Regions from separate parts of the Halomonas binhaiensis genome, predicted to be linked through region 1. Evidence: predicted binding sites of a transcription regulator. Region 1 holds the regulator's gene; the other holds the start of a gene.
What was found. The regulator FNR, encoded in region 1, switches genes on or off when oxygen is low (the NO sensors DNR and NnrR bind a similar motif). The targets are predictions, from matches to a motif close to TTGATNTANATCAA.
Positions count from the first base shown of each region.

Region 2: hemN (oxygen-independent coproporphyrinogen III oxidase) is a predicted target of FNR. The motif match lies at 4,129-4,142, and genes of this name have one in related genera.

Region 1 is NZ_CP038437.2:771,846-777,683, reverse strand. It holds gene E4T21_RS03370 (heavy metal translocating P-type ATPase) at 1-232, shown strand, start outside; gene ccoS (cbb3-type cytochrome oxidase assembly protein CcoS) at 229-429, shown strand; gene E4T21_RS03360 (sulfite exporter TauE/SafE family protein) at 426-1,115, shown strand; gene fnr (fumarate/nitrate reduction transcriptional regulator Fnr) at 1,335-2,075, shown strand; gene E4T21_RS03350 (glycosyltransferase family protein) at 2,326-3,363, opposite strand; gene E4T21_RS03345 (hypothetical protein) at 3,360-3,677, opposite strand; gene E4T21_RS03340 (Ig-like domain-containing protein) at 4,209-5,838, shown strand, end outside.
Region 2 is NZ_CP038437.2:4,633,553-4,639,390, forward strand. It holds gene E4T21_RS20195 (ribonucleoside-diphosphate reductase) at 1-144, opposite strand, end outside; gene E4T21_RS20200 (adenosylcobalamin-dependent ribonucleoside-diphosphate reductase) at 202-2,313, opposite strand; gene hemN (oxygen-independent coproporphyrinogen III oxidase) at 2,590-3,975, opposite strand; gene E4T21_RS20210 (Rrf2 family transcriptional regulator) at 4,361-4,810, shown strand; gene E4T21_RS20215 (hypothetical protein) at 4,905-5,483, shown strand; gene phnE (phosphonate ABC transporter, permease protein PhnE) at 5,515-5,838, opposite strand, start outside.

The sequences.
Region 1 (5,838 bases):
ACTGGGAGAACATTTGCACGCCATCGTCGAATCCGTCGAAGTCGCTCGTGCCACGCAGCGGATCATTCGCCAGAATCTCGCCTGGGCGCTGGTTTACAACCTGATCGCTATTCCTTTGGCCTCCCTGGGGTTCGTATCTCCCTGGATGGCCGCACTGGGCATGTCGATCAGTTCACTACTGGTGGTAGGCAATGCACTCCGCCTCCGCCCCAGTCGCAGGCAGCAAGCATGAGCATTCTGTTTCTCTTGATATCCCTGTCACTGATCCTGTTGGGCCTGGCGGTCTGGGCTTTCTTCTGGGCGGTCAGGAATGACCAGTTCGAGGATCTGGAGGGACCAGCCTATCGTATTCTGTTCGACGATGATGATCCTCCCCCCGGTTCAAAACAGAGCGGCCAGAGCAACCGCCACGAGAAAGATACCCTATGAACCCGACTGGACTGGAACTGCCGGCCTTTGCCGCGGCCTTTGTCTTTGGCCTGCTGGGCAGCGCCCACTGCATTGGCATGTGTGGTGGAATCATGAGTGTACTGACCTTCAACATCCCACCCAGCATGCGCCAGCCAGTCCGGCTCACAGGCCTGGTACTGGGTTACAACCTGGGACGTATCATCAGCTATGCGATTGCCGGAGCGTCAGCCGCAACACTGGGCTCCGTAGTGACACTCGCACCGGGCATGCACACTGCAATGCAGCTGCTTTCAGCTCTGATGCTGATGCTGATGGCACTTTACATTGCCAACTTCTGGAAGGGATTACGCCATGTCGAAAGGCTTGGGCGACACCTCTGGCGGCATATTGAACCTGCTGGACGCAAGTTACTGCCAGTAGTGCACATTCCCCAGGCCGTGGTGCTGGGGGCCATATGGGGCTGGCTACCTTGTGGCCTGGTCTACTCCATGTTGACATGGAGCCTGGCCAGTGCCGACGCCATTGAGGGAGCGATACTATTGACAGCTTTCGGCCTGGGTACCCTGCCAGCATTGCTGTTCAGCGGCCTTGCTGCACGTCAATTACAACACCTGCTCGCGCTGAACAGTACTCGCTGGATCGCCGCAGCCTTGATTGTCTCCTTTGCCATTTGGCAAATATCAAGAGCTACAATGCATCTATAATACAAATATTGCCCCAGAACGAAATTCAGAAAAATCAGCGTATTTACATAAAATTTCAGAAAAAATTGGATGTATCTCCCCCTCTCCAGAAGAGGTATGCATATCCGCTATACATTTCAAGTGTGTAAAATGACGCCAGTTCTGTGCCAAGCTGGAATAATGATTCCATTGGCACCTTTTACATTTTCGTTCGCAACTGATGATCAACAGGAGCTGTGAATGTCTTCCTCGGCCCAAGACCGACGGCGTTCCCTGCTACAAGAAACTCGCTGTGATTCCTGCCGACTGAGCTCGCTCTGCCTGCCGTTGTCACTCGACACGAACGACCTGGAACGCTTCGACTCCATTATTCGTCGTCATCCACCGATCAAGAAAGGCACTCGCTTGATTGAACAGGGAGACCCTTTCACCAGCATATATGCCGTACGCTCAGGAAGCTTGAAGCAAACCATCACTGAAGGTAGTGGTGAAGCCCAACTGACCAATTTTTTTCTACCCAGCGAAATCATTGGGCTCGATGGCATCAGCGATGGCTTGTATACCGGCAGTGTCGTGGCCCTGGAAATGACTACGGTATGCGAGATTCCATTCGATCGTCTCGATACCTTATCCCAGACGCTGCCCGAGCTACGCTCCCAGTTGCTGAGAACCATCAGCAAGGAGTTGCACCAGGACCGGCGCATGATGCAGCTGCTCTCGCGCAAGACTGCCGACCAAAGACTGGCCTGCTTCTTCCTCGGACTATCCGATCGCTTCAGGCGACGCGGGTATTCGCCTTTCAGCTTCCGCCTATCCATGTCCCGCGCAGATATCGGTAATCACCTGGGCCTTGCGGTAGAAACCATTAGTCGCATCCTTGGACGCTTCCAACAGCAGGACCTGGTCGCAGTATCCGGCCGTGAAGTACATATCCTCAACATCAATGACCTGACGAGACTCGCTGACACTGAAACAAACTAAGTCTCTGAAAACAACCACCGGTATATGGCAGGCACTCCAACCACTTCATGATGAACAAACAAAAAGGCAACCCATCACCACATGGGCGCCTTTTCGTTTCATATTGAAAAAGCATGTCTCTGCCACATATATTTCCAGGCACCAAGAATTGCCAGACGTCCATAACTCAGTCAGCCTTGCCCTGCCATTCATGGTTCTTTTTTCCGGCTGAACAAGTCATTATTAAGCATGAAGTAGTGCACTATATATATCAGGATACCTGACGCTTCAGCCAGAATTCTCGCCCTGTCTCAGAACCACACTCTTCCCTGGCCTTATCCGCTGCGGCCAGTGCCATTCGCTGGGCATCTTGTGGAAATGCCAGCAGGCGTCTCATGCATTCTTGCCAGTGATCAGAATGGTCTTCCGCCAGCAGCCCATCAACCTCATCACTGACCAGATCCTTGTATGGAGAGCGTTGGCTGTAGATTCCAACGCCACCCATCAGCGTAATATCCAGGAACTTGATATAGGACTTTCCTGCATTGAACGCGGTGGGCCATAGCGGCGCGAGACCGATATGGATGCGGTGCTTGCATTGATAGTCCAGGAAGTCTTTCCAGAGGAGAGGGGATGGCGTGCTCACCCGCTTCAGGGTAGCCAGCTCTGGTGGAGCAAAACGCCCAAGCATCAACTCGAACTGCACTTGATGGCATGCTTCATGGATTGATGCCAGTGCCGGGATAATATGCTCGAGATCCTTCAGATGGGCACGAGTACCATGAAACCCTACACGCCATTCAGCGGCCTTGAAATGTTCAAGGCTGGGTGGGGTCGCAATCAGCCCGGGTGTCAGGATGCTGACATGACGGTGCCGATCGACAAAAGTCCTGGCAAGCTGATCGCTGCATGCAATCACCTCATCAACCAATGGCAGCAATCGCTTCTGTTCCTCCACCTTGGCAGCCATACGCTGGCGATAGCCTTCAGGCAGCGAATGATCCTGCACTGCTGCAGAAAGATCATCGTCAATCACGTAATACACCCCGGCCAGGCGAGAACGCTCACGCTCCAGAACTTCACACCAGGGTAGCGACAGGCCACGGCAAACGATGACATGAGCATCGCGCATCAACCGTCGCAGCCACGGCCAGCACCAGCGCGGGTGACGCCAAGTTCGTGTATCCAGGCGCGTGATACGAGCGCCACGTTCCTGCAACCAGGGCGCAACAGAAGCAAGAAAATAGATGTCTTCCGTAGGTCTGGCGCCATCGCTGAGCACTAGCCAGTGAGCCTGTCTCCTGTTCATGCCCAGCGTCTCAACACTGCACCTCCCAGCCATGCCAGCAAAAGGCAGGCCAGCAAGGGAGACAATACATCAAGTACCGAATCCAGGCTCCAGTGATACACCAGCCCGTAGTACCAGCTCACAGCATTGCCACCGCCCCCCTTGTATTCATGCTGTGCGATTTCCCGGCCCAGAAAAACGGCCACACTAATGGCACCTGCCGACCAACGTCCAAAAAACGGCCACAAGCACACCTGGATACCCATACCGATAACGAAGTGCTCAAGATGTGTGCCATTCAATATCATCGACGAGGCCTCGGCGCAGGGAGACATTTTCTCTTCATACACATAGCGCGAAGCCCTGACCTCGCCTGCCGTCACTGTAACCCGCCCCTCAGTGACAAATGAAGGGTGTCAAAAAAACCTTGAGGAAGTGACTAACGATCAGACACCCCCTCATAGGCATTAGAGCGCTCTATCGAAACACCAGTGAATGCGAACCTTGTTACAAAACAATCTGCTCACACGAATTTTCATTTAATGACAAAGCATTAACAAACAAAAACCCCGCCACACTTCTGTACGCTTCGAAACCAGCATCACCAGTGCCGCTGATAGCTGGCAGCGGATAGCCCATTCCAGCTCTCTCGCACCGTTACAGGTGTAACACCTGCTTTTTGGGCTTGCCATATTAGGCATTAGGTCTACTACATTAGTTCTCTGGAGACATCGGCTAACAGACGGAATTAATAGTGTCACATAAAAGCATTAGATATTTCGTACTGCGCCATGTAAGAGTACCTCGGATGCCTCTTTGAAAATGGCCTCGCAGGGCTATCACTTCACGTGCAAGGGAACACCATAATGGATATCAAAACAACGGAATTAGGTGGAAGCTTCAGCGATGTACCCCCGTGGGTTCTGGAGGGTAACAACCTCGTTTTGGAAGAACCGTCCAAAGTGCTGCTGCACCTGGACCCAGATGATATTCAATCCTTCACTCGCGAAGGCGATGATCTGATCATCGTTACCAATGACGGCCAGGTCATCACACTGACCGACTTCTATGTAGACCCAGGCACAGGCCCCAGCGAGCTGTATCTCGTCGATGACGAAGGTGCCATTGTGTGGGCAAACCTTGGCCCCGCGGGCTCAGACGGTGTCGTCTTTGCCGAATTCATCCCTACTGGCGAAACGGCTGACTTCGCCATGGTAGCGGCGGGTGGCGCCGAGGATGGCATCAATCCCTGGGTAGTGGGTGGCGCAGCCGGATTACTGGCCCTTGTAGCCGCCGCCGCTGGTGGCGGTGGTGGTGGCGGTGGTGGCGGAGGAGATGATGATGACCCCACCTCTCCGAACCCGGACACCACCGCTCCGGACGCCCCTGTCGTCAACCCGACCAATGGCAGCACCATCAGCGGTACCGCCGAGCCAGGCAGCACCATCGAGGTCGATACCGATGGTGACGGCAACCCCGATTACACCGCGACTGCCGACGATGACGGCAACTGGTCCATCACTCCGGATCAGCCTCTCGATGATGGCTCCGAGATCACCGTTACCGCGACCGACCCTTCCGGCAACACCAGCGACCCCACTACCGTCACCGTTGACGGCATCGCTCCGGACGCCCCTGTCGTCAACCCGACCAATGGCAGCACCATCAGCGGTACTGCCGAGCCAGGCAGCACCATCGAGGTCGATACCGATGGTGATGGCAATCCCGATTACACCACGACGACCGATGATGACGGCAACTGGTCCATCACTCCCGATGAGCCACTTGACGATGGCTCCGAGATCACTGTTACCGCAACCGATCCGGCCGGCAACACCAGCGACCCCACGACCACCACGGTTGATGGCACTGCACCGGATGCCCCGGTTGTCGACCCGACCAATGGTGAAACCATCGGCGGTACCGCCGAGCCAGGCAGCACCATCGAGGTCGATACCGATGGTGATGGCAACCCCGATTACACCACGACGACCGATGATGACGGCAACTGGTCCATCACTCCGGATCAGCCTCTCGATGATGGCTCCGAGATCACCGTTACTGCGACTGATCCAGCCGGAAATACCAGCGAGCCCACCACCTCCACCGTCGATGCCACGGCTCCGGATGCTCCGGTCGTCGATCCGACCAATGGTGAAACCATCGGCGGTACCGCCGAGCCAGGCAGCACCATCGAGGTCGATACCGATGGTGACGGCAACCCCGATTACACCGCCACAACTGATGATGACGGCAACTGGTCGGTCACTCCCGATGAGCCCCTTGCCGATGGCACCGAAGTTACCGTTACCGCAACCGATCCGGCTGGCAATACCAGCGAGCCCACCACCTCCACCGTCGATGCCACAGCGCCGGATGCCCCGGTCATCAATCCAACCGATGGCAGCGTGATCAATGGTACTGCCGAGCCGGGCTCCACGGTCGGTGTCGATACCGATGGTGACGGTAACCCTGACTACACTGCACCTGTCGATG
Region 2 (5,838 bases), 1.0 Mb from region 1:
GGATACTGCTTCCAGGGTGCCTTCAGGGCGCGAAGCAATACGCAACGTCAGCGGGTTTTCTTCAGGCAACGGTGCCGGAGGAGGCGTTTCCTGCTCCGCCTTGACCCGGTAGCCCACGATCTTCGAGTTGATTTCGACAGCCATCAGCGGGCTCCTCCAGGTAACAGATGATTCAACAGGGACGCCGACATATCGTCACACTTACCACTTGCCATATGTCCCCTCCTTCAAGGCGTCATAAAGGTTGGCGGCAGTATGCTCTTCGCCGTCGTAGACCACCTTTTCGTCACCTTTCAGTTCCACTGTCTCACCGTTTTCCAGCTCGAATACGTAGGTGGTGTTCTTGAGATCATCCTCACGCACCAGCACACCCTGGAAAGCTTCCGGATTGAAGCGGAAGGTCGTGCATCCCTTGAGGCGACTCTGATAGGCATCCAGATACAGGTCCTTGAATGCCTCGAAGGGGAATTCGGTAGGTACATTGACGGTCTTGGAAATCGCCGAGTCGACCCATGCCTGAGCGGCAGCCTGTATCGCCACATGCTGCTTTGGTGTGACCGCATCGGCCGTCACGAAATAGTCAGGCAGATCACTCTCCACCGCATCGGAACTGATGAAATGGCGATAGGCGGCCAGCTCGAAGGAAACCACTTCCACCTGTTCCTTGGTCTTCTTGCCAGCCTGGATCACATTGCGGAAGTAACGATGCGAGAACGATGGCTCGATACCATTGGACGCGTTATTACCCAGTGACAGGCTGATGGTGCCGGTGGGGGCAATGGAAGAATGATGCGTAAAACGTGCGCCATGCTCGGCCAGCTCGACGACCAGTTCCGGCTCGACTTCGGCAACCTTCTGCATATAGCGGCTATAGCGAGCATGCAGAATGCGTCCTGGGACCTTGTCGCCCACTTCATACCCATCACGCGCCAGCTCCGGACGCTCACGCAGCATCTTCGGGGTCAGCTCGAATTCTTCTTCAAGAATCGGCGCCATGCCCTTTTCCTTGGACAGCAGCAAGGCCTGCTTCCAGCCTTCCACCGCCAGTACCCGGCTGACTTCTTCAGTAAAGGCCAGGGATTCAGGCGAGCCATAGGGCATCTTGAGCATGGTCAAGGTGGAACCCAACCCCAGGAAGCCCATGCCATGCCGGCGCTTGGCTTCGATTTCGCGGCGCTGGCCTTCCAGCGGCAGGCCGCTGATCTCCACGACGTTATCGAGCATGCGGGTGAAGATAGCCACTACTTCGCGGTAAGTATTCCAGTCAAAACGCGGCTTCTTGCCGAAAGGATCGACAACGAAACGGGTGAGGTTCACTGACCCCAGCAGACAGGCTCCCTCTGGCGGCAATGGCTGCTCACCGCAGGGGTTGGTGGCTCGGATCGACTCGCAGAACCAGTTGTTGTTCATCCGATTGACCTGGTCGATCAGAATGAAACCCGGCTCTGCGTAGTCGTAGGTGGAGCGCATGATGGTGTCCCACAGCTCTCGCGCCTTGATCACCTCCACCACACGGCAGGCCACACGACCTTCAGCATCCACGGTGTAACCGTCTTCGATAACCGGCCAGTCGCGATAGATCAGCTCTCTGTCGTCCACATCCCCCTTTTCACCGCCATGCAGCGGGAAGGCCAGCGGCCAGTCAGCATCATTCTTCACCGCTTCCATGAATTCATCGGTGATCAGCAGGCTGAGGTTGAATTGACGTAGACGCCCGGCCTCACGCTTGGCCTCGATGAAATCACGTACATCAGGATGGCCAACATCGAAGGTGCCCATCTGAGCGCCACGACGACCACCCGCAGAAGCGACGGTGAAACACATCTTGTCGAAGATATCCATGAACGCCAACGGACCATTGGTGCCGGCACCGGCGCCAAACACAAAGGCCCCTTTATGGCGCAGTGTGGAAAACTCGTAACCGATGCCACACCCCGCTTTCAGCGTCATTCCGGCGTCCACCACGCTGCCGAGAATATCCTGCATGGAGTCATGGATGGTGCGGGATACGGTGCAGTTGATCAGGCTGACTGCCGGCTTGTAGCCTTCAGCCCCCGCATTGGACATGATCCGACCCGCTGGTACCGCGCCATGCTCCAGTGCCCAACGGAACTTGGGCAGCCAGTGTTCGGCCTGGTCACCTTCCACGGCAGCAAGCGCTTTGGCAACACGTTCCCAGGTCGCGCCAAGATCGGCGTCGACAGGTTGGCCGTGGCGATCCTTCAACCGGTACTTGGCATCCCATATGTCATAAGAAGGGCCCTGCATAGGTACCTCCTGCGACAACGCAGCGACCTTGGAAGATGTCGTCATTCGTATCCTCTCCGATGGATCTCGGCATGTAAACGTATAGCGAAACGGGTGTCCGCGCGAGGGCTGCGCATACTAACGCAGACCACTCACCAGCACCATATATAGTAGAAAAGTGAATAGAAAATACAACATGAAGTATATTTAGGAGAAGACGCCGGAGAAGCACCAGCCCAGCAACTGCCAGGTCCGGCACTCAGAGACGCGCCATGACCTGCTCAGAATACTGCGACATCCTGTCATGCCGCAGCCCGGATTCACCCGCTTGGACGACAGGGGTCAGACCGTGCGGGAATATCTCCCGGCCCCCTCTCCCAGATAAGCATCGAAGGCCATGGCGACATTGCGCAACATCAAGCGTCCGCTCGGTAGTACACGCAAGTACTGGGCATCAATGGTGACCAGGCCGTCATCCTGCATTTCTTCCAGCGCTTCCAGGGCCGCGGAAAAATGTTCCCGGAATATAATGTCATGACGCTTTTCGATTGCGCTGAAGTCCACTTGTCCATGGCACATCACCGCAGTGATCACATCAGCACGCAGATGATCCTCGGCGCTAAGCACATAACCGCGCAATACAGGCAGCTCACCAGCATCCAGACACTTCATGTACTCGGCAGTGGTCTTGACGTTCTGGCTATAGGCATCCGCCATCCGGCCGATAGCCGTCACGCCCAGGCCAATCATGTCGCACTCGGCTCGGGTCGAATATCCCTGGAAATTGCGTTGCAGGGTGCCATCCTGCCGGGCCAGGCTCAGCTCATCCTCGGGCAGGGCGAAATGGTCCATGCCGATGTAGACATAACCCGCCTGAGTCAGTCTGGAAATGGTCAATTCCAACAGCTCCAACTTGCGTTCAGGAGGCGGCATGTCCTCGTTGCGAATCAAGCGCTGAGCCTTGAACAAGGATGGCAGATGAGCATAGCTGTAGGCCGCGATACGATCCGGCCTCAATGCGATGACCTTTTCCAGAGTAGTGGCGAAACTATCGATGGTCTGTAGCGGAAGACCATAGATCAGATCCACCGACACAGAGGCAAACCCGGCCTCTCGAGCAGATGCCATCAAGGCCGTAACCTGAGCCTCACTCTGCACTCGATTAACTGCCCTCTGTACTCGTTCATCGAAATCCTGCACCCCGAAACTCACGCGATTGAAACCCAGTTCGCGCAGTTGACTGATCTGCTCGGTGCTGACTGTTCTTGGATCAACCTCAAGAGAAAACTCACGTGTTTCCGGTGCCGAAAAATGGAACGCGGAGGATAGGGCATCCACCAGTTCAGCAAGCTGGTCATTGGAAAGAAAAGTTGGTGTTCCGCCACCAAGATGCAATTGAGAAAGCTCTCGATTTTCATCGAACAATGCAGCCTGAAGTACAATTTCACGCTTCAGATAATCTAGATATTCTGATGCTCTCTCACGGTTATGAGTAATGATCTTGGAGCAGGCACAGTAATAGCACAGACTTTCACAGAACGGCACATGAATATAAACCGATAATGGCCGTGCGTGATGTCTATGACTTTTGCTCACTGCACGCAGGTAATCATGGGCATCATAGGCATCTTGGAAATGAGGAGCCGTTGGATAGGAAGTATAGCGAGGTCCAGGTCGGTCATATTTTTCGGCCAGGTGTCGTTGGAAGGGAACAACATCGACAGACATCAAAGACTCTCCTCGCCCCGTGTGGCAGATACCTCTTTCAGGGCAATATCCTGATCATCATGCCTCCGGCAGAATCAGGCTGCAGCGAGGCTTCGTCATGATGCTCATTGTGCCATCGAAGCAGGTGATTCGTGCCTCGCGCATAACCAGAATATGACCTGCATCAATAATGCGTCACTTATTAATCCATTACCTACCTCAAAGATGGATACTTGGCATACGCACTGACTCAGATCAGGCATTGTCTTTCTCTTTCTCGCCATACTCTGTGCCAACTTGCGCTATCTGCTCTTCCTCCAAGAGCGGGCAATGCTAGAGTCAGATTCATCCACATTGTCTTGTTAATTTTCTACTACGTTGCCTTTACGGTACCGAGATACTAACGATGCACCTCACTCGTTTTACTGATTACTCATTGCGTGTCCTCATGTATCTGGCTGATGCAGGAGATGAGCGTACTACCATCGCAGAAATTGCAGCGCGATTTTCAGTTTCACGCAACCATCTTATGAAGGTGGTACAGGAACTTAGCCGCCTGGGATATGTCTGTGCCATTCGAGGTAAACACGGTGGCCTTTCTCTCAAGCGGGCGCCTGAATCCATCCGCCTGGGCGCCCTGATACAGGATACTGAACATAGCCTGGCGCTGGTGGAATGCAGTGTCGATGAGGATAACTGTCATCTATCACCCGCATGCCGCTTCAACAGCATTGCCAGTGAAGCCTTGCAGGCTTTCCTGAAGTCCCTGGACAATTACACATTGGCCGACCTCATGGTTCCCGATTGCCGCACACGCCTGCGTGAAATGAAGCGGATCAACGTTCACGTCGAATAGACTTGGGATGACACCAACGGGGGAGCCCCCTTGGAAGGACGACAGCCCTCGCAGAGCATGCTAGCCTCGCCGCAGCTGATTTAGAGGAGTTGTCATGCATTTTCCCTTGTCTTTGGGCCAGCGCTGCCCCCGCATCTTGGCCGTACTGACCACGCTGTCGTGCATCAGCCTGGCCTCCATAGCCCAGGCCGTGAGCTTCAACACTCAGCAGCAACAACAGCATCAGGACTGGGAATCCCTGGTCGTCAGCCTTGGCCAGGAACACCATATTCGCGCGGTGGAACGGTCGAGCTATACCGATGCCATGCTCAGTATTAACGCCACCCCCGGGCGTTGTACCCAGCACTGGCTGGAAATGCGTTCAGACCTGGGTGAACAACAGGCTGTCTCGGGCCAGGTCAACGAAGTTCCTGCCGATGTACTGATCGATGAGAACTCCGCCATGACCGGGCGCGTGGCCTTGTCCACCGAGCGTGGAGATGATGGCCTCTACTTGCGCTTCCACGATATCGACATGCCGTTGCTGGAAGCTCAGATGAGCACCGGACAACAGCTCCACTTGCGTATCCGCATGAGCGAAAACCTGGACGACTACTGGTTCATGACCTTCTCGTTGAGCGGTGCCAACGAAGCACTTTCACGCATGCGAGAGCTGTGTCAGTCCAGCCGCTGACGCATCATTAAAAGCTTACAACCCCCTTTATCTACAGCACTTTACGTCGCAATAAACTGGTAATGGCTTCACCTATCAATACCAGCAGGATGATGGCGCAAAGAATGGTGGCTACGGTCGGCCAGGCAAAAGTATCAATGGCACCTTGCAGGATCACGCCGATGCCACCGGCACCCACCAGCCCCAGCACCGTGGATTCACGGATGTTGATATCCCAGCGCAGAATGATGATGGCAAAGAAAGCCGGCATCACCTGGGGGACCACGGCATAAAGAATCACTTTGGCGCGCCCCGCTCCCGTAGCCTCCATTGCCTCTACCGGCTTGCGATCGATTTCCTCGATGGCTTCTCCCAT